Gemmobacter sp. 24YEA27: one gene and its partner. The protein of the gene in region 2 interacts with the protein of the main gene of each other region in a pairwise test. Links are inferred from orthologs where the notes say so. Each region holds a gene or a part of one and is shown on either strand. Other genes may lie near its edges. The genes, in order: pepT and QNO18_RS02995.

Region 1 (10,782 bases), 520 kb from region 2 along the record:
TGCAGGGCCACGGTCGGGACCGGGTAGATCTGTTCCAGGCGCAGCAGGTAGACGTCATCGAGACCGCGCGCATCGCGTTCCGCGAGCAGGTCGTAATAGACCTTGCCCGAAGAGATCACCACGCGGCGGATCTTGTCATCGGCCTGCAGTTTCGTTTCCGAATTGCCCTTCTGCGCATCATCCCAGAGGACGCGATGGAAGGTCGAGCCATCGGTGAAATCTTCAGCCTTCGAGATCGCCATCGGGTGGCGCAGCAAGGATTTCGGCGTCATCAGGATCAGCGGCTTGCGGAAATCGCGGTGCAGCTGGCGGCGCAGGATGTGGAAATAGTTCGCGGGCGTGGTGCAGTTCGCCACGATCCAGTTTTCCTCGGCCGAGAGCTGGAGGAAGCGTTCCAGGCGCGCGGAAGAGTGTTCCGGCCCCTGGCCCTCGAACCCATGTGGCAAGAGAACCACAAGACCCGACATCCGCAGCCATTTGCTCTCGCCCGAGTTCACGAACTGGTCGAACATGATCTGCGCGCCATTGGCGAAATCGCCGAATTGCGCTTCCCAGAGCGTCAGGGCGTTTGGCTCTGACAGCGAGTAGCCATATTCAAAGCCCAGGACCGCATATTCCGAGAGCATCGAATCGATGACCTCATAGCGGGCCTGGCCGGCGCGGATATGGTTCAGCGGATAGTACCGTTCCTCGGTCGACTGGTCGACGATGCCGGAATGGCGCTGCGAGAAGGTGCCGCGGGTGCAGTCCTGGCCCGAGAGACGGACCGGGAAGCCCTCGACCTGAAGCGAGCCGAAGGCCAGCGCCTCGGCGGTGGCCCAGTCAAAGCCCTCGCCGGTCTCGAACATCTTCTTCTTGGCCTCGAACAGCCGCGTGATCGTCTTATGGGCGTCAAAGCCCTCGGGCAGGCGCGTCAGCGCGGTGCCGATTTCCTGGAAGGTTTCGGGTTTGATCCATGTCTCGCCGCGCTGGTAATTGTCGGCGCCAGGCCGGCTCATGGATTTCCAGCGCCCGTCCAGCCAGTCGGCCTTGTTGGGTTTGTAATCCTTGCCGGCCTCGAATTCCTCATTCAGATGAGCCTGGAAGGCGGCTTTCATATCCTCGATCTCACCCTCAGGGATGAGGCCGTCTTTCACCAGACGCTCGGTATAAAGCTGCAGCGTGGTCTTTTGCTTGCGGATGTTTTTATACATCGCCGGGTTGGTGAACATCGGCTCGTCGCCTTCGTTGTGACCAAAGCGGCGGTAGCAGAAGATGTCCAGAACCACGTCTTTGTGGAACTTCTGGCGGAATTCGGTCGCGATGCGCGCGGCATGGACCACGGCCTCGGGGTCATCCCCGTTCACGTGGAAGATCGGCGCCTCGACCATCAGCGCGATATCGGTGGGATAGGGCGAGGTGCGCGAGAAATGCGGCGCGGTCGTAAACCCGATCTGGTTGTTCACGATGATATGGATACAGCCGCCGGTGCGGTGGCCCCGGATGCCCGAGAGTTGCAGACATTCCGCCACCACGCCCTGGCCGCGAAAGCCGCGTCGCCATGCAGGAGGATCGGCAGCACGGCCACACGTTCGGCCACGTCATTCAGCTGGTCCTGTTTCGCGCGGACCTTGCCGAGGACGACGGGGTTCACGGCCTCCAGGTGCGAGGGGTTCGCGGTCAGCGAGAGGTGGACGGTGTTGCCGTCAAACGTCCGGTCCGAGGAGGCACCGAGGTGATATTTCACATCGCCCGAGCCGTCGACATCTTCGGGCTTGAAGCTGCCGCCCTGGAATTCGTTGAAGATGGCGCGGTAGGGTTTCGCCAGCACATTGGCGAGAATGTTCAGACGTCCCCGATGCGGCATGCCGATGACGATGTCTTTCACACCCAGCTGACCACCGCGCTTGATGATCTGCTCCATCGCGGGGATCAGCGCCTCGCCGCCATCAAGGCCGAACCGCTTGGTCCCCATATATTTCACATGGAGGAATTTCTCATAGCCCTCGGCCTCGACCAGCTTATTGAGGATGGCGCGGCGGCCCTCGCGGGTGAAGGCGATTTCTTTGCCGTAACCCTCGATCCGCTCTTTCAGCCAGGCCGATTCCTCTGGGTTCGAGATATGCATGTATTGCAGCGCGAAAGTGCCACAATAGGTGCGTTTCAGGATGTCGGTGATCTGGCGCATCGAGGCATGGGTCAGCCCGAGCACATTGTCGAGGAAGATCGGGCGGTCGAGATCGGCCTCGGAGAACCCGTAAGAGGCAGGGTCAAGCTCGGGATGGTTGCTCTCATCGCGCATGTTCAGCGGGTCGAGATCGGCGGCGAGGTGGCCGCGGATCCGGTAGGCGCGGATGATCATCAGCGCGCGGATCGAGTCGATCACGGCGCGTTGCAGCTGGGCCTCGGTCAGATTGACGCCCTGATCCTGCGCCTTGGCCGCGATTTTTGATCCCGCAGCTTTCGCGTCTTTCGCCTGAGACGCCGGCCATTCGCCGGTCAGCGCGGCGGTCAGATCGTCCACCGGCTGTGGCGGCCAGTCGGCGCGCGCCCAGGACGGGCCGGCGGCGGCCTTTCTCGCATCGGCCTCGCTGTCACCAAGCGCGCGGAAGAATTCTGCCCAGGCGGCATCGACCGAATTCGGGTCAGCCGCATAACGCGCCTGAAGCTGGTCGATGTAATCGGCATTGGCCCCGTCCATGAAAGACGAGGCATTGAAAGCGGCGGTGGGGGACTGGTCGGTCATGACTGGACCTCGGAGGAGTTGGGACCGTAACGGTTGGGACCGGGCGAGGATGGCAGCGCCATATGCCCGAAGAGAGAGGCGCCGGCGAGAAGCCCGGTTGGCGGATGGATATCGGCGGGATTGGTATCGCTGTCGGCCAGTCTGCGGGCCGAGACGGCTGCAATCGGCAAAAGCGTCAATGCCGCAAGGCCCAGGCTTTGCGGCAGAGTGATATCGGGGACAGTGCCGTGCAGAAGCGCGAATGCAGTTACGGGCATTGCGAGGCCGGGCAACAGGAACACCCGCCATTCGGAGCGGGAAGCCCGCCCCGAAAACCGGAAAGACCGCAGGAAGCTGGTCTTTATGGCCTGCGCCAGTCGCATGATCAGCCCTTGATTGCTTTCAGCACAGCCTCGCCCAGCGTCGCGGGGCTGTCTGCCACCACGATGCCTGCGCTCAGCATGGCCTCGATTTTCGATTCCGCGTCACCTTTGCCGCCTGCGACGATCGCACCGGCATGACCCATGCGGCGCCCGGGAGGGGCGGTGCGGCCGGCGATGAAGCCAGCGGTCGGCTTCCAGCGGCCCTTTTTCTTCTCATCCGCCAGGAATTGCGCAGCTTCCTCTTCGGCGGAACCACCGATTTCGCCGATCATGATGATCGAATGGGTCTCAGGATCCGCGAGGAACATTTCCAAAACGTCAAGATGCTCGGTGCCCTTGATCGGGTCGCCGCCGATGCCGACAGCCGAAGACTGGCCGAGGCCGACATCGGTGGTCTGCTTCACCGCTTCATAGGTAAGCGTGCCCGAACGCGAAACAACACCCACTGAGCCGACCGAGAAGATATTGCCGGGCATGATGCCGATTTTGCATTGCGAGGGCGTCATGACGCCAGGGCAGTTCGGCCCGATCAGGCGCGATTTCGAGTTAATCAGCGCGCGCTTGACCTTCATCATGTCGAGAACCGGGATGCCCTCGGTGATCGCCACGATCAGCGGGATCTCGGCATCGATCGCTTCGAGGATCGAATCCGCTGCGAAGGGCGGCGGCACATAGATCACGGTCGCATCGGCGCCGGTCTTTTCGACCGCATCATGGACCGAGTCGAAAACCGGCAGACCGAGGTGGCTTGAACCACCTTTGCCCGGGGTCACACCGCCGACCATTTTCGTGCCATAGGCAATCGCCTGCTCGGTGTGGAAGGTGCCCTGCGAGCCGGTGATGCCCTGGCAGATGACCTTGGTGGTATTGTTGATCAGAACGGCCATCCGGGCCTCCTTGAAGGTAACTTTTTGCAGATGTCGGCCTGGACGGACCAGGATGACGCATGTTCTTCGCTTTTGCCCGGCCTGCCTCAGGCCGGGATTACTTTGCGGTGCCGACCGCGATCATGGCGGCATTACCCGCCTGATACATGTCGTATTTCGCATCATAGCTGTTGCGTGTGGCCGTGCGGCTGTCGCGGGTCGGGCAGGTGATGATGATCTCGCGCCCGTCGACACGGCCCGCCTTTGCCATCTCTGCCTGCTCCTGGCAGACAGTAATGGGGTCGTTCTCCGGCGTCGCGTAACCGCCGCTGCACGCCGCAAGGGCGGACAGAAGAACGAGAGCAGGCACGGTCAGTCTGATGCGCATCTGATTGCTTCCTTACTGTAAACTCATTCTGCGGGTCCTGACCCGGAGGGCCACTAATCGGTCTGGGCCCACATGAAACTCACGCCACTGGTGTCTGCGGACGTACAGGTGGGGTCATTGCCCGAAGAGGTGACTTCTGCCCGCAGGCCGTCATTCTGCAGGTCGAACGAGAGACAGCCGTCTTCGCCGGTCTCTTCCACCGACGTCTGTCCCCCCGCCGCGATGACCGCCGACAAAAGCGCCGCCGCCCGGTCAGAGCCGATGGTTTCCGATTGCACGAGGCAATAGCCGCCATCGCTCCAGGTCAGGGCGTAGATTTCCTCGGGGCCGGCGATTTCAGAGAAACCGGCCTCGTCATCGGTTTCGACATCCCAGCCTGCGGCCCGGAACGCTTCGGTCGCCTGATTGCCGGCGCCGCCAAGCGACAGACAGGTGGCATAGGCGGCCTGCAAAAGATCCTCGCCCTGCGCGGTCGCGAGCGCCGCAGCGGGTGCTGCGTTCCCGGCCAGTGCAGGCCGGGCCACCGGGGCGAAAAGCAGTGTGAAAGCCAGAAGACAGCGGATCATGGCGCGGCTCATTCCTCCAGGTCGATTATGGCTCTTGGTCCTGCCGTTCCCGGCCCGCCTTGTCGAAACCGGCGATCAGCATGGCCCCGGCGAAAGCCGGGGTTCTGGCGCAGGCTTCGGCGCAAAGGGCAAGGTTTCGGGCCATCGCGCGCATCGGGATCAGCCCTTGACCGCCTTGACGATCTTTTCTGCGGCATCCGACAGATCATCGGCAGCGATCACATTGAGACCGCTGTCATTGATGATCTTCTTGCCAAGATCGACATTGGTGCCTTCAAGACGAACCACCAGCGGCACCTTCAGCCCGACCTCTTTCACCGCCGCAATCACGCCCTCGGCGATGATGTCGCAGCGCATGATGCCGCCGAAGATGTTCACAAGGATGCCTTTGACGTTCGGGTCAGAGGTGATGATCTTGAAAGCCTCGGTCACTTTCTCTTTGGTGGCGCCGCCGCCGACATCAAGGAAGTTCGCCGGTTCCGCGCCGTAAAGCTTGATGATGTCCATCGTCGCCATGGCAAGGCCTGCGCCATTCACCATGCAGCCGATTTCCCCATCGAGCGCGATATAGTTCAGATCGAATTTCGACGCTTCGAGTTCCTTCGGATCTTCCTCGGATTCGTCGCGCAACGCGGCGATATCGGCATGGCGGTAGATCGCATTGCCGTCAAAGCCCATCTTGGCATCAAGCAACTTGAGATTGCCGTCGGTCATCACAACCAGCGGGTTGATCTCGAGCATGTCCATGTCTTTGTCGATGAAGAGCTTATAGAGGTTCTTCACGATGCCGACGGCCTGCTTGACCTGCGCGCCCTTCAGGCCAAGCGCGAAAGCGACGCGGCGGCCGTGAAAATCCTGCAGTCCGGTGGCCGGATCGACGGTGATGGTGTGGATTTTCTCGGGCGTCGAATGCGCGACCTCTTCGATATCCATGCCGCCTTCGGTCGAGGCCACGATCGAAATGCGCGAGGTCTGGCGGTCGATCAGCAGCGCAAGATACAGCTCGCGCTCGATGTCGGAACCGTCTTCGATATAGATGCGGTTGACCTGTTTGCCGGCCGGGCCGGTCTGAATCGTGACCAGCGTGCGTCCGAGCATCTGACGCGCGAATTCAGCGGCTTCTTCCACCGATTTCGCGAGGCGCACACCGCCCTTGTCACCGGCTTCCGGCTCCACGAATTTGCCCTTGCCGCGACCGCCGGCATGGATCTGCGACTTTACGACCCAGAGCGGCCCGTCCAGCTCGCCTGCGGCGGTCTTGGCGTCTTCCGCTTTCAGGACGACACGCCCATCGGAAACCGGGATGCCATAGGACCGGAGAAGCGCCTTGGCCTGATATTCGTGGATGTTCATGGGGCCGTATTCCCGTATTCGGTGATGATCTGGCGCAGTTCTGGCACGGATCATCCGGCCTGGCCAATCCTATCCGCCCGCATCCGGGATATAAGGCGAAAATCCGCGCTTTGTGATCACGAATTTTCTGGCTGTGATCACAGAATTTCAGCCGTGATCACATTTGTTGCAACTGTCGGGAATCAAGGGCGTGACAGAGTCGCAGGCCGCGTGATTCGTGTTAGCGGCATCAGTTGAACAGCACCGCGAAAAGTACGGCATCGCCCTGCATCAGCCGCTCAAAGTCCGACCAGGCCTGGCCCGACATCACCACGCCTTTCTCAGCATAGGGCAGCAGCGCTTCGCCCTGGATCATCCCGATCAGATCCACCTTCGGCGGCGCCTCGAACAGCTTTTTCAGGCTGATCCCGGCCTCGGCCCCATAGCGCCAATGCGGCATCAGGATCTCACCTTTCAGGAGCTTTTCGGCATCGGCCAGCACCGCCTGCCATTGTGCGGCGGTGCCCGGCGGCAGCTGCAGCCCAAGCGCCGAGAGCTGCTTCTCATTCGGGATCCATTCGCGGTCATTATCGGTCTCAGCCTCGACGAGAGTCCAGAAGCGGCGGTTCTCTTCAATCATCGCGAGGAAATGGCCATGGGCTTTGGCGGCAAGGGCGGCATCGGGCTCCTGGGCCAGGGCCTGAAGGATGATCGTGACCCGGTCGACCTGATTGCCGAACATCATATCCCAGGCATTGGGGGGCGGGGTGTCCCCCAAAGTGCATGCATGTCGCGGGTCGATTGCAGGATGCGATCGGTCGCCGGACCGGGGTCATAGGCCTGGAAGACCGTGGCCGTCCCGGAAATCAGATGCGTATAGGCCGTAAGCCAGGCGGAGTCGGATCCATCGAAACGGATGACGATCTGGCCGGCTTCGGGGGCCATGCCCCAGAGGCCGAGCGCTTCCACCGCGACATCCGCAATGGCTTCGCCCGGATCGCGCTGGCCATTCGCGTTGATGTCGAACCACAGATCGGCGAGGTCGATCTCGAGCCCGAAATCGCGGTTCCCGACCTGGTCAAGGGCTGCGCGGGCCTCGTCCATTCCCGTGGTGATACCAGCGATCAGTGTGGTGATGTCCTGGCCCCGGATCTCACGCGCCTCCGGGTTGGGCGGGATCGGGAGGCGCAGGATCGGAAGCTCGGACCAGTCCGCCTCCAGCCCCACCTGCCACCGAAGTTGCAGCGCCTGCTCGACGGCGCCGAGGAAGCGCAGCCCGGCCAGCGCAAAGGCCTCTTCCCCGGTCGGCGCGTTCAGCGCCGCAAGCCGGGATTGCGTGGCCTGGATCCCCTTGTCGCGGATCTCATGCGACAGATCGAGTGGCCCGGCAAAGGCGAGGCCAGGCATCAGCGAAAGCAGAGTGGCACAAAGAAAGCGGTGCATGGGGACCTCCGGTATTGCGGTGAAAAGGATGCGGAGGGGGGAGAGGGCGGTCAAGAGGCGCTGCAGGCCACCCGGGGTGCGGAATTCCCAACGTTCGAAAGAGAGGGGGCCTGCCCCCTCGCGGCTATGCCGCTCACCCCGGGGATATTTAAGGACAGATGAAAAGGCGAAGAGAGAGTGCCGATTTCATCTGTCCTTAAATATCCCCGCCGGAGGCTTCCTCAGATGTCAGGAGCCGCGGGGGTCGAGCACTGCGAGGGCCTGGCCGCGGGGCAACAGGTCTTCCCGCCAGCGGATCGAGAAACCAGCTGCCTCAGCATCTGCTGCGATATCGGCGCTGCTGCGATGCCAGGGCGGGCGGTTTGGATGGGTTACCACGCCGTCGCGCTGGCGGAACGGGCCGGTGTGATCTGCGGGGGCGAGGAAGACGGTCAGCATGAGCTTGCGCAGCGCGGGGAAGCGATGGCGCAGGTTTTTCAGCGCAGGCAGCAGGGGGGCGGCGGGCAGATGGGTAAAGACGCCCCAGCACAGCGCGAAGGTGATGGTTTCCGGCAGGCCCGGGAAGCGGAAGGAATTGTCCTCAATCAGCTGTTCTTCGGGCAGGCGCGATCGGGCTTCGGGCGTCAGCTCCTCCGCATAGCCGCGCAACATCAGCGCACGGGAGGCATCGGTGCCCCAGTAATGGCCGGGGTCGAGCCAGGGCACCAGCATATGGCCAAGCCTGAGGCAGCCGCAGCCGATATCGAGGAAATGATCCTGCCGCGTGAGCCCCTCATCAAGGATCACCTGCATCTGATGCAGCGCGGTTTCTTCCCAGCGGCCGCCGACGATGTCGCGGTGTTTGCCACGCGCCAGCGCATCCTCGTAGAAGCCAGGCTTCAGATAGGGCGAGGCGAGGGTCATGTGCCTGTGGCGGCGCGGGTGGCGATGCCCTGCATCAGGGCGACAGCCTGCGCCATGTCCTGGAGGCTGACCCATTCGCGCGGCCCGTGGATTTCCTGCATGCCGGTGAAAAGATTGGGGCAGGGCAGGCCAAGCTCGGTCAGCCTTGAGCCATCGGTGCCGCCCCGGATCGGGACCGAGACCGGATCAAGACCAATATCGCGGGCGGCGGCGCGGGCGAGATCGACAGGCGTCATGTCGGTCTCGAGCCAGTAGCGCATATTGCGGTATTGCGGGCTGATCCTGCAGGTGATTTCCGCGCGGGGCTCGGTCAGCGCGAGGGCCTCGCAGGCGCGGGTCAGCATCTCGCCTTTGGCCTTCAGCCCGTCCAGTTCGAAATCGCGCAGGATGAAATGGATCACCATTTCCGAGGAGCCACCGGTCATCCCGACCGCATGGATGAAGCCCTCGCGGCCTTCGGTCACCTCGGGCTGCATCGTGGCTTGCGGCAGGAAAGCGATCAGTTTCGCGGCAAGGTGGATCGCATTGACCATCTTGCCTTTGGCCCAGCCGGGATGGATCGAGACGCCCTTGATCGTGACTTCGGCGCCATCGGCCGAGAAGCTTTCATATTCGATCTCGCCGGGATTGGCGCCATCGAAGGTGAAGGCGAAATCGGCGCCGATGTCTTTCGGCAGGCGCGGATCGACGCCGCGGCCGATCTCTTCATCCGGGGTGAAGGCGAGGCGGATCTCGGGATGGGCGGGTTTATCTGCAATCAGGCGGCGGGCCGCGGCCATGATGATGGCGATGCCGGCCTTGTCATCGGCGCCAAGCAGCGTGGTGCCCGAGGCGGTGACGATGTCATGACCCTGGCGGAGGCCAAGGCCGGATGAGGTCTCGGGCGAGAGGATCAGCGCCGGATTGTCGGGAAAGGTGATCTCGCCGCCATTATAGTCCCGGATGACGCGCGGTTTTACCCCGGTCGCATTGAATTGGGGGGCGGTGTCCATATGGGCGAGGAAGGCAATCACCGGGCCGGGGGCTGTGGCTGGTATGGTCGCCAGCACGGCGCCGTAATCGGTGACGCGGATGTCGGTTGCGCCGATTTCGGCGAGCTCGGATTTCAGCAGCCGCGCCATATTCAGCTGGATCGCGGTCGAGGGCTGCGAGGGGCTTGCCGGGTCGCTCTGGCTGTCGATGGCGCAGTAGCGGGTCAGGCGGTGTTCGAGCTCGGTGATAAGGCTGGACATGGGCATGCCTGGGATCTGGCCGGGTGGGGGCGCTGCCCCCGTCTGCCTCTGGCAGCCTCCCCCGGGATATTTAGGGACAGATGAAATTTCAGGTTTTTTTGCGGGCGGCGGCGGCGGATTTCATCCGCTCAAGCAGGGCAGCCTTCTTTTCGGCGGCGGCCTTGTCTTTCGGGGCGCCGCGACGGGGCAGGTCGAGGGCGTGCTGGGTGTCTTTGGCGTTTTTGGGATTGCCGGATTTGGAATAGTCCATGGCGGGCTCCTTGTCGTTTTATGTGGCATGACGCAAAGGGGGCGGCGGGGCAAGAGGCGAGGTCTCAGCAGGTCAGGGCGCGCGCGGGATCCTGAGGCCGAGCCAAACCGAAAGGACACGGATGGCGAAGGTGGCGGTCAGGGCCAGGGCGGTGGTGATCAAAGGCGGCCAGCCGAGATGATCGCCGAGAATCACGAGGCCCGCGCCGATAATGGCGGCGACCGCGTAGATATCTTCGCGCAGCACGCGGGGGATCTCGGTCACCAGCAGGTCGCGTATTACGCCGCCTCCGACTGCGGTCAGCACGCCGATCATGCAGGCGCTTGCGGGGGGAGGCCGAAAATCAGGGCTTTCTGTGTGCCCGCTACTGTGAAGGTGCCAAGGCCAAGCGCGTCCAGCAGCATCACCGGTTTCGAGGCGCGTTCGATCAGGCGGTGGAAGAAGAAGGCGGTCAGCCCCGCGATAAGCGTTACCACGAGATAGGACGGGTCGCGCAGCACTGCTGCCGGCTGGTCGCCGATGGCCATATCGCGGATCGCGCCGCCCGCCGTGGCGGCGGCCGTGGCCAGCACGATCACCCCGAAAAGATCAAGCTGGCGGCGTACGGCCAGCATGCCTCCGGACAGGCCGAAGACATAAGTGCCGGTCATATCGAGCCACCACAGGAGCGAGGCGTAATCCGCCGCCATCCAGTTCATCGCTGTCTCCGCCTTTG
Region 2 (10,670 bases):
CTCTTTGGCCTCACGCCGCGCCGCAGGCACCTGCCCTATGGGGTCGCCATGACAATCGCCACCGGGTTCGAGGCCCTGCATCACCTGTTTCGCCCCGATATCGAGCCGGTGCTGACCCGCCAGGCCGTGGTCTCGCTGGGCCGCAGCCTGACGCTCGACATCTCTGCCGCACGGGCCGATCTGGGATATCGCCCGCAAGTGACCCTTTCAGAAGGGATCCGCGACTATGCTGCCTGAACTCATCCCGTTTCGCGTCGGATATTGCTGCGCCCCCGCCAGGCTGTCGCGCCGCGATGCGGGCTGGCGGCCCATCCGCTTTCCCGCCGGTGTCGTGCTGATCCGCCATCCGGGCCTCGGCGATATCCTGTTCGATACCGGCTACGGACCTGCCTTTTTCGAGGCAACCCGCCCCTTCCCGGAACGGCTCTACCGTTGGCTCACGCCAGCGCAACTGGACGCAGACCAGCGCCTGCCCGCTCAGCTCGGCCGCCATAGCGCACAGATCCGGCAGGTGGTGCTCTCACATCTCCATGCCGATCATATCGCAGGGCTGTTCGGGATGGATCCGATCCCGCCCGTCATCACCTCGCGCAAAGCCTGGGATCATCTGCACCAGGGCAGCCGCCTCGCCACGCTGAAAGCGGGGTGTCCCGAAGGGCTCAGGCGGCGGCTTCAGACTCTGACACCGCAGTTTTTCGAAGATTTCCCGCAGGCCGCGCCCCCGGATGGCAGCAGCGGCCTGGGATTGTTTCACGACATTTCCGGCACTGGCAGCCTGCTTGCAGTGGCCTTGCCCGGGCATGGTCATGGCCAGTTCGGCCTATACCTGCCCCAGACCACCAGCGGCCCGGCCTTTCTGATCGCCGATGCGGCCTGGAGCCGCCAGGCGCTGCGCGATGGCTGCCCGCCGCCCGATTACACCCTGCGCCGCCTTGGCGATGCAGCGGCCTATCTCGCCACCTTCTCGGCCCTGGCCGATCTCGCCCGGAACCGGCCCGACATCACCTTCTGGCCGTCCCATTGCCCGGAGGCCTTTGCGTGACCCCCTCGCCCCTCACCGCCTTTCTGGCCGCACGTTACGGACGCGGCTTTCGCTCGCGCGCGGAAATCATCGCCTGGCAGGCCGCCGGGCTGCGCCGCCTGCGCGAGCAGATCATGCCGCGCTCGCCCTTTCACGCCCCCTTTGCCGCAAGGCGCATTGCGGACTGGCCAATGATGAACAAGGCCCGGCTGATGGAGCATTTTGCCCGCATCAACACCTGTGGCATTCATCGCGATCAGGCCCTGGATATAGCGCTGAAATCCGAAGAGAGCCGCGATTTTTCACCGATGATCGGCGAGGTGGCGGTGGGGCTTTCCACCGGCACCTCGGGGCAGCGCGGGCTGTTTCTCAGCGACAAAGGCGAGCGCGCGCTCTGGGCGGCGGTGATGTGCGGCCGGTTCTGGCCCGCGCCGCTTTTGTCGCGCCAGCGGATCGCGTTTTTCCTGCGCGCGAATAACGCGCTCTATGAAAGCCTTTCGAACCCGCTGATGCAGTTTCGTTTCTACGATCTTCTGTCTGAGTTCGAAGCGCATCTGCCTTTGCTGAACCAGCAGAACCCGACCGTGCTGATCGCCCCGGCGCAGATCCTCGGCCTGATCGCAAAGGCGCAGGCGGCGGGGCAGATCCGCATTCGCCCAAAGCGGATCATCTCGGTCGCCGAGGTGCTCTCTCCCGAAGATTGCGCGGTAATAGAGACTGTTTTCGACCAGCGTCCGGATCAGGCCTATCAATGCACCGAAGGCGTTCTGGGCTATACCTGTCGCCATGGATCGCTGCATCTGAACGAGCGCTATATCCATTTCGACCGCGATGTGATCGACGAAACGACCGGCGCCTTTTGCCCGGTGATCACCGATTTCACCCGGCAGAGCCTGCCGATCCTTCGCTACCGGCTGGATGATGTACTGATCCCCGATCCGGAGCCCTGCCCCTGCGGCTGCGCGAGCCAGCGGCTGAAACGGATTGAAGGGCGCGCTGATGATATCCTCTGGTGGGCCGGCGCGGATGGCAGGCCGCGCATGGTGCCCTCGGACGCGATCCGCCAGGCGGTGGCAACCCTGCCGGTGCCGGTGCGCGACTACCGGGTGATTGAAGAGGCGGGGCGGCTGACGGTCTGGCTCGACACCACGGTCGGGGAAATCGCCATCCCGGCGATGGAGCATTCGCTTACCCGCCTCGCCGCCGGCCTTGGCTGCATCCCGCCGGTGATGGAGTTCCGCACCGGATTGCCCGCCGATCTGGCCGCAGATCCGGGCGCCAAACGGCGGCGCGTGCTGGTGCGGCGCTGACAGGGGCAGTCTGAATGCGGTCAGTCTGAAAGGGACTTGCCAGCGCAGGGGCGTGACGGGCAGGCTGCCATGATGGACAAGCTGCAAGATATCCTGAACGAGATCACTGCCACGCTCGCGAGCCGCGAAGAGCGCGGCCATCCCGCCGATTACATCCCGCCGCTGGCCCATGTCAGCCCGAAGCATTTCGGCATCGCAGTCGCGCTGAATGAGGGCGGGCTTTTCACGGCAGGCGAGGCGGATCTGCCTTTCTCCATCCAGTCGATCTCCAAGGTTTTCACCCTGACACTGGCGCTTGGGATGTATGGCGACGCGCTCTGGCGCCGTGTCGGGCGCGAACCTTCGGGAAGCGCCTTCAATTCCATCGTGCTGCTGGAACAGGAAAAGGGCATCCCGCGCAACCCGTTCATCAATCCGGGCGCGCTGGTGGTGGCGGATGCGCTGCTGGCGCATGCCCGGGCGCCGCGTGAGACGATTGGCGAGATCCTGCGGTTTTTGCGTTTCATCTCGGATGATGACACGATCAGCGCCGATCCGGCGGTGGCGCGCGCCGAAAAGGCGACCGGTTTTCGCAATGCGGCGCTCGCGAATTACCTGCATTCCTGGGGCAATCTGACCAACCCGCCGGACCATGTGCTGGGCGTCTATTTCCACCATTGCGCGGTCACCATGAGCTGCGCGCAACTGGCCCGCGCCGGGGGTATCTGGCCAATGGCGGTAAGAATCCGGTGACCGGGCGCTCGGTGATCTCGGGCGTCAGGGCGCGGCGGATCAATGCGCTGATGCTGACCTGCGGCCATTATGACGGCTCGGGCGATTTCGCCTACCGCGTTGGATTGCCCGGGAAAAGCGGGGTCGGAGGCGGGATCCTCGCGGTTGTGCCAGGGGTGGCCTCGATTGCCGTCTGGTCGCCGGGGCTGAACGCGAATGGCAATTCGCTCCTGGGCGCCGAGGCGCTTGAGATGTTGTCGCAGCGGATGGGCTGGTCCGTGTTCTGACGCCCCGGCTTCTGATCAGCGCGTCAGGTAATCGCGGATGATATCGACCTCTTCCGTCGCGCCAAAGACCAGCGGAATATGTTCGTGATGGGCCTCGGGCAGACGGGTCAGGATCGTGTTGATGCCATCCGTCGCCCTGCCGCCCGCCTGTTCGATCAGGAAGGCAATCGGAAACGCCTCGTAAAGCGTGCGCAAGCGCCCGTTCTCATAACCTTTGCGGCTGTCGGCGGGATACAGAAACGCGCCGCCCTCGATCAGGATGCGGTGGAGTTCCCCCGCCGCTGCCGCGAGCCAGCGCATATTGAAATCGCGCCCGCGCGGGCCGTCACGGCCAAGCTCCATATCGCAGACCCAGTCCTGCAACCCTTGCGCCCAATGCCGCTGGTTCGAGGCGTTATAGGCAATTGTCGAGGCCTTCGGCTTCAGTTGCACATTGGCATGGGTCTGGCGGAAGTCGCGCCCCTGCGGGTCGTAGCCAAAGATCTGAACGCCCTCGCCCAGCGTAAAGCCGTAATCCAGTGAATGGCCGATCGAGGCATAGCCCGCCGCCACGATCTCAGCCCCTGAGCGCAGGAAATCGGTGCCTTTGGCCGGGAAGACCGCGAAGAACATGCCCAGAGGTGCCCCGATCCCGATGGAGTTTGATCCGTCAATCGGATCCATCGCCACATCCCAGAGCCCGTCCGGGTTCAGGGTGACGATATCCTCGGCCTCTTCCGACAGAACAAGCCGGACGCCCGCATCGCGCAAGTAAGGCAGCACATAGTGATGCGCCGCGTCATCCATCGCTTTCTGTTTGTCGCCGCTTTCATTGATGCCGATCACCGCGGCCGGGTCAGAGTAAAGCCGCCCCGCCGCAAGCCGCGCCGCAATCCCGGGAAGCGCCTCTGCAAAGGCCCGGATCACGGAAACCGGGCCGGATTTGCCGGTCAGGTGATCTTCAAGACGCATCCCGTCAGGCGCGTGATCAGCGGGGAGGGTCAGCATCGGCAACTCCGCAAATAGGTGGGGCGCGAGAGGAGGAGGAGGAGTTCGCGCCCCGACAAGCCCCGTCGGGGATAGACCCCGGGGGCTTGTTGTTCAATGGGGCTCAGCCGCCCGAAAGCTTCGCGTTATATTTCGCGCCGACCGCGTCGATGGCATCGACATTGCTGGCGGATTTGCCGGCGGCGTCGAAGTTTTCGGTTTCCGAGAGCCAGGCATCGGCAATGGCTTTCGCCAGTTCCGGCCCGATGACGCGCGCGCCCATGGTGATGATCTGGGCATTGTTCGACAGGGCCGCGCGGGTGGCGGAATAGGTGTCATGGGTCAGTGCTGCACGGATGCCCGGCACCTTGTTCGCCGCGATGCAGACACCGATGCCGGTGCCGCAGACGAGGATCGCGCGGTCATATTGGCCCGCCATCACCTCGGAGCCGACGCGGTCCGAGAGGTTGGCGTAAAACGCATCCGGGCCCGCATCGGTGCGCGAGATTTCCGAGACCTCGAATTTGCCTTTCAGGTGATCGGCCAGGATTTTGGCGAGACCTTCACCGGCGCTGTCGCCTGCGATTGCAAGTTTCATCTGTCTTCCCTCACAGTTTGGCGCTGACTTGCGCCATGATACCCAGATAGCCCTCGACCTCCCAGGCCGAGCGACCGACGAAAAGACCGTCAATATGCGGGCACTGGATCAGTTCCTCGCAATTGCCGGGGTTGACCGAACCGCCATAGAGGCAGGCCACGCGGCGGCCCAGAACCTCGGTGGCGACCGCGATGATTTCGGCCTGGCGCGCATCGGCATAATCGGCTTTCGCCGGGATGCCGTTGACACCGATGGCCCAGACCGGCTCATAGGCCAACAGGATCTCGGCCTGTTTCTGTTCAGGGGAAAGGCGCTCCAGCGCAGAACGGGTCTGTTTCGCGAGCACCTCGGACGCGCGGCCCGAATTGCGGTCTTCCAGCGTCTCGCCGATGCAAATGAGCGGCACGAGGCCGTGGCGGATCGCGGATTCGGTCTTCAGCCCGACGCCTTCATCGGTCTCGCCAAACATCTCGCGGCGCTCGGAATGGCCGAGCTCGACCATATCGAGACCCGCATCTTTCAGCATCATCGGAGAAATCTCGCCGGTGAAGGCGCCCTCGGATTCCCAATGCATATTCTGCGCGCCGACCCTGACCGAAGTGTCCTTCAGCATCGCTTTGATTTCACGCACATAAAGATAAGGCGGGATGATGAAACGCTGGATGCGCGGGTCGCGATCTTTGTCTGATGCGATCAGGCCCTCGGCAAAGCGCTTTGCTGCGGCCCAGTCCTTATGCATCTTCCAGTTGGTGCCGATCCAGGTTTTCCCGGTCCAGGTCTCTTGTGCCATTCTCTTTCCTCTTCAGTCCAGCAGCGCGCGCGCTGTCGGCTCATCTGTGATCAGCCCGCTCAGCCGGCCGCTGGCCAGCACGGCCCGGATGGCGTGGTGTTTGTCGGCACCGCCCGCGATGGCGACGATGCGGTCGCCCCCGGGCCGGAACCCGACCGAAAGCGTGCGGGCGGTCAGGCTGGTTTCCACCTCGCGCCCGAGCGCGTCAAAGAAATGCCCCAGCATCTCGCCCGCGCCGCCGGTGGCGGTGATCTCTTCAATCTCGCGCGGCTCAATCATGCCCGAGGCCACCAGCCCCGCCCCGGCATCCGCCGTGCCAATCCCCACCAGTTTCAGCCCGGCCCCGGCCGAAAGGTCGAAAATCTCGCGCACGCCGGGCTGCGACAGCAGTACCTCGCGATCCGTGACCGAGCGGGCAAAGAACGGCACCGGCAGCACAAAGGCCATTGCGCCGGTTTTTTCCGCCAGGCTGTGCATCACATCATGCGGATTGGCTGCGTAATTTCGCGTAAGCCCGCCCAGAAGCGAGACAAAGCTGACGCCGGACGCATTGATCCTGGGCAATTGGCGCACGGTCGCCTGCATGGTCCGGCCATGGCCCAGACCGATCACCGGCGTTTCGCCCCGTTCGATCTCGCGCCGCAAAAACCCGGCGCCCGCCATGCCGAGGGCGCGCAGAGGCATCCCCTCTTCGCCCAGATCCGGCGCCACTTCGCAGTAATCCAGCCCGTAACGGCGCGACAGCCGGTCTTCAAATTCCACACATTCGACGATGTCGCCGTCAATCGTGACCTTGACCGCGCCCTCAAGCACCGCCCGGGCGATCAGCCGATGGGTCTTGACGGATGCAAGCCCCAGCCGTTTCGCCACCGCGGCCTGGGTCAGCCCGCCTGCGTAATGCAGCCAGGCCGCGCGGATCGCGAGGCTTTCTTCGGGGTCAATGTCGCGGCGCGGTGCCATTGTCGTCCTGGGGTTAAGGCTGTTGCCCTGGGTTAACGCGGCGTCAGATATGCAGGTCCTGCACACCGGTGTCGATATGCGGCGCCCAGAAGGCGACGCTTTCCGCGATCTGCGCAATCACCTGGCGGTCATTCGGTTCCCGCTCCTTGAAGCTCAGCTCAAGGCAGATCTCGTTATCCACCGCCCCGCCTTCGCGGAAGGCGGCGAGCAGCGGCTCGGGCTGGATGCGGCCTTTGGCGTTGAAATCGGCGGTGAAAGGCTTGTGGCCGGATTTGTCCATCATCGACTGCTTGATATGGATGATCGGCGAAAGCTTCGGGACCGCCCGCGCCCAGGCATAGGGGTCGGTGTCATCGGGGTTCGGGCTGGTGACATCGCCATGGTCGATATCGGCCATCATCCACATCGGCACCGCCATATTCGCCGCCGTCAGCCGGTCTTGCAGCGCGATGGCCTCGCGGATCGTCTCGCCGAATTCGCGGCCCACCGACATCGGCTCCCAATAGACATATTTCAGGCCCGCGCCTTTGGCATGTTCCGCCACTTCGGCCCAGTGGTCGATGGCGATTTGCGTCAGCTCTTCGCGCCGGGCCTGGTCGTCGAAATCCTTATAGGTGAAGATCGCGAACTGGGTGCCGACCGAAACGCCGCCCAGATCGGCGGTGATATCGGCAAAGGTCTTGAACCAGTCGGTATAGTAGCGGCGCACATCCCGGTCCGGGTGGCCAAAATGGTTCAGCCGCCCGTAGGGCCCGGTCATGCCGGAGGTTACCCGCACCCCGGTGCGGGCCTGAGCCGCCTGCATCTCGCGCGTCAGACGGCGGATCACCGGGGCGGGCCAGGACGGGTTGATGAATTCATGCGTCAGCTGCAGGTCGCGGATCCTCAGATCGCGCGCCACGGTCTCGATCAGGTCCGAGGGTTCCGCGAAACGGTTCACCAGCGGGTTGGTGTTCAGGGAAAGTGTCAGTTTCATGCGCGCGCCCCCGCTTTCCAGCCGTCAAACCAGGTGGTGAATTCCGCAAGCTGATCTTCGGTCAGGTGCAGCTTGTGCTTGGTGCGGCGCCAGAGAATGTCTTCCGCCTCCATCGCCCATTCTTTCGCCACCAGGTATTTCACCTCGGCCTCATAAAGATCGCCGCCGAAATGCCGGCCAAGACCGTCGACCGAGGTCGCGCCCGCGATCAGATCCTTCATCCGGCTGCCATAGCGGCGGGCATAGTAAAGGATGAGCGCGCGCGGCATCCAGGGGAAGGCCTCCCGCTGGGTCTCAATAAAGCTCTCATAATCCGCGTTCGGCATCTCGCCACCGGGGAGTTTCGCTGTCGCGGTCCAGTCCGGCCCCATCTGCGGGAAGATATGTTTCAGCTTATGCATCCCGCGCTCGGCCAGCTCGCGGAAGGTGGTGATCTTGCCGCCAAACACGTTCAGCATCGGCGCGCCGCCGGTCTCGTCGAGATCAAACACATAGTCGCGGGTCACCGCCGAGGGGTTCCCCTTGCCATCGTCAAACAAAGGCCGCACGCCGGAATAGGCATGGACCACATCCTCACGCCGCAGCTTTTCCTTGAAATAGCGGTTCACGCATTTCAGCAGATATTCGATCTCACTCTCGTTGATCTCGACGTCTTCGGCGCGGCCTTCCCAGGGGATATCGGTGGTGCCGATCAGCGCCATATTCCCCTCATAGGGGTTGATGAAGATCACGCGCTTGTCGTGGTTCTGCACCAGATAAGCATTCTGCCCGGCCCACCATTTCGGCACGATGATATGGCTGCCCTTGACCAGCCGCACGCCGCGCGTCGATTTGGTATGGGCGACATTCTGGATCACGTCCGAGACCCAGGGACCCGCACAGTTCACGATACATTTGGCGCGGTAGGTCTGCTCCTCACCCTTGTGATTGCGAACGGTCACCGTCCAGCCCCCATTCTCGCGCACAGCAGAAGTCACCGGCGAGCGGGTCAGGATCGTCGCGCCCTTTTCCGCTGCGCCAAGCGCGTTCAGCGCCACGAGCCGCGCGTCATCGACCCAGCAATCCGAATATTCAAAGCCCTTTTTGTACTGATCGAGGATCGCCGCCCCTTCCGGGTCACGATGCAGGTTCAGCGTCCGCGTGCCGGGGAGTTTCTTGCGGCCCCCCAGATGATCATAAAGGAACAGCCCAAGGCGCACGAGCCAGGCGGGCCGGTCCGTCGGCGAATGCGGCAGCACGAAGCGCATCGGCCAGATGATATGGGGTGCGGCGTTCAGGAGAACCTCGCGCTCGATCAGCGCCTCGCGCACCAGGCGGAATTCGTAATATTCCAGATAGCGCAGCCCGCCATGCACCAGCTTGCCCGAGCGCGAGGATGTCCCCTGCGCCAGGTCGTCTTTCTCCGCCATCACCACGGAAAGCCCGCGCCCGGCTGCATCGCGCGCCATACCGGCACCGTTGATGCCGCCTCCGATCACAAAGAGGTCGATCATATCGGTCATGTCATTCTCCTGACGGGCGGCGGGCGCGGGACAGCTGATCCCAGACCGGGACCAGCGCCTGCCGCGCCGATTGATAGGCGGGAAAGATGCGGTGATAGGCGTCAACAAGGCCCGCATCCGGGGCTTCGGGCGCGCCCAGAAGCGGGATCACCCATTCATTGACGCAATCATCCATGGATTTATAGGCGCCGATGGCAACGGCGGCCATCATAGCGGCCCCTGCAGCCCCGGCCTCATCGCGGGCTGATACCCGGACAGGCGCATCAACCGAAGCCGAAAAGATCTTACGTAAAGCGCCCGACCGCGCCGCGCCCCCGGTCAGCCGCAACTCTCCGGGCAGTTTGCCCATCGCCGCGTAGCAATCGCGCATGGCGTGCCCGAGGCCCTCGGTCACCGCGCGCAAGAGATCGGGGAAGCCGTGATATTGCGAAAACCCGGTAAAGCCCGCACGGGCCTGAGCATTGACGAAAGGCCCGCGCTCACCCGCCTCGGAAATATAGGGGTGATAGACGATCTGACCGGGCTGGCTTTCCGACAGCCATGCGTCGATCCGCGAGACCAGCTCTTTATGGCTGACCTCATGACCAAAGGCCTTGAGCGCATCGCCGGCCAGGCCAAGCGCCCAGTCGACATTCAGCGTGGCCGCCATATTGGTCTGCACCTGGGTCACCACGCCGGGGACCGGCAGGCAGATCACATAGCCGGTGCCTTCCTCTTTCAGATGCACATCCTGCCATCTGACCGCCCGCATATGCACCCCGGTCGAGCCCACGGTCGAACAGGCGACATCCTCGCCGCCGCCGCCATAGACCCCGGCGCCAAGCGCGGTCATCACCATATCGACATAGCCGAGGCTGACCGGCGTTCCGGCCCTGAGCCCGGTCGCAGCCGCAGCCGCAGCACTCAGCGGATGCGTGACTTCGGTGCCCTCGACGATCGGCGGCAGCAGATGGCGCTGAGCCTCAAGCCCGAGGGCCGCGATCACCGTGTCATCATATTGCCGGTTGCGGTAATTCCCGAAGGTGAAACTCGCCTCTGACGGGTCGGTTGCCCGCACCCCGGTCAGGTTCAGGTAAAGCCAGTCCTTGCAATGCAGCGCGACCTCAGCCGCCTCCAGCAATTCAGGCCGGAAGCTTTGCATATGGGCGATCTGGCTGCCCATCTGACAGGTGTTGAGCCCGGTGCCGGTGGCCTCGAACCGCGCGCGGTTTTCAGCACAATGGGCGAGCCGCTCGACCGTCGGCGCCGCGCGGGCATCAAGCCAGAGCCAGGCATCGCCGACCGGGCGGTTCCCCGCCCCGGCAAGCCAGGTGCCGTCGCCTTGCCCCGTCACCGCCAGCGCGGCGGTGCGCCCCGCCAGCCCTTCGACCAGCTCGCCCAACTCACGCAAGGCGCGGGCGCAATCATCCCAGGTCTGGCCCAGGGGCTGCGTCGCCGATCCGTCAGCGGCAGTCGCGTAGCGATTCGGCACCGCAGCCGAGGCCAGTTGCCGCCCCGCGAGATCAAAAGCCACCGCCTTGATCACCGAAGTGCCCGCGTCAATTCCGAT

Evidence for each region.
Region 1: the proteins of QNO18_RS02995 (region 2) and pepT interact in binary tests that used the Escherichia coli proteins (3 or more experiments, as listed by UniProt). The link is inferred for Gemmobacter sp. 24YEA27 from one-to-one orthologs.

The regions. Positions count from the first base shown.
Region 1 is NZ_JASJPW010000001.1:1,104,340-1,115,121, forward strand. The notes cover bases 7,700-10,632. They hold pepT (peptidase T), read right to left. Parts: upstream 9,818-10,632; coding sequence 8,582-9,817; downstream 7,700-8,581. Other genes in these bases: QNO18_RS05495 (class I SAM-dependent methyltransferase), read right to left, coding at 7,911-8,585; QNO18_RS05505 (hypothetical protein), read right to left, coding at 9,906-10,067; QNO18_RS05510 (TRIC cation channel family protein), read right to left, coding at 10,140-10,382; QNO18_RS05515 (TRIC cation channel family protein), read right to left, coding at 10,379-10,632. Outside these bases: QNO18_RS05460 (DUF805 domain-containing protein), read right to left, coding at 2,722-3,087; sucD (succinate--CoA ligase subunit alpha), read right to left, coding at 3,090-3,974; QNO18_RS05470 (hypothetical protein), read right to left, coding at 4,072-4,341; QNO18_RS05475 (hypothetical protein), read right to left, coding at 4,395-4,907; sucC (ADP-forming succinate--CoA ligase subunit beta), read right to left, coding at 5,067-6,260; QNO18_RS05485 (hypothetical protein), read right to left, coding at 6,490-6,981; QNO18_RS05490 (hypothetical protein), read right to left, coding at 6,981-7,682; more of QNO18_RS05515, read right to left, coding at 10,633-10,765. UniProt on the Escherichia coli protein: Cleaves the N-terminal amino acid of tripeptides.
Region 2 is NZ_JASJPW010000001.1:586,920-597,589, forward strand. The notes cover bases 3,794-6,614. They hold QNO18_RS02995 (triose-phosphate isomerase), read right to left. Parts: upstream 5,684-6,614; coding sequence 4,904-5,683; downstream 3,794-4,903. Other genes in these bases: QNO18_RS02985 (class 1 fructose-bisphosphatase), read right to left, coding at 3,794-4,316; QNO18_RS02990 (RpiB/LacA/LacB family sugar-phosphate isomerase), read right to left, coding at 4,420-4,893; QNO18_RS03000 (sugar-binding transcriptional regulator), read right to left, coding at 5,696-6,614. In the rest of the region: QNO18_RS02965 (NAD-dependent epimerase/dehydratase family protein), read left to right, coding at 1-237; QNO18_RS02970 (MBL fold metallo-hydrolase), read left to right, coding at 227-1,042; QNO18_RS02975 (F390 synthetase-related protein), read left to right, coding at 1,039-2,331; QNO18_RS02980 (glutaminase), read left to right, coding at 2,404-3,063; QNO18_RS25580 (glutaminase), read left to right, coding at 3,060-3,329; more of QNO18_RS02985, read right to left, coding at 3,345-3,793; more of QNO18_RS03000, read right to left, coding at 6,615-6,643; QNO18_RS03005 (TIM barrel protein), read right to left, coding at 6,687-7,619; QNO18_RS03010 (glycerol-3-phosphate dehydrogenase), read right to left, coding at 7,616-9,121; QNO18_RS03015 (FGGY-family carbohydrate kinase), read right to left, coding at 9,123-10,670. UniProt on the Escherichia coli protein: Involved in the gluconeogenesis. Catalyzes stereospecifically the conversion of dihydroxyacetone phosphate (DHAP) to D-glyceraldehyde-3-phosphate (G3P).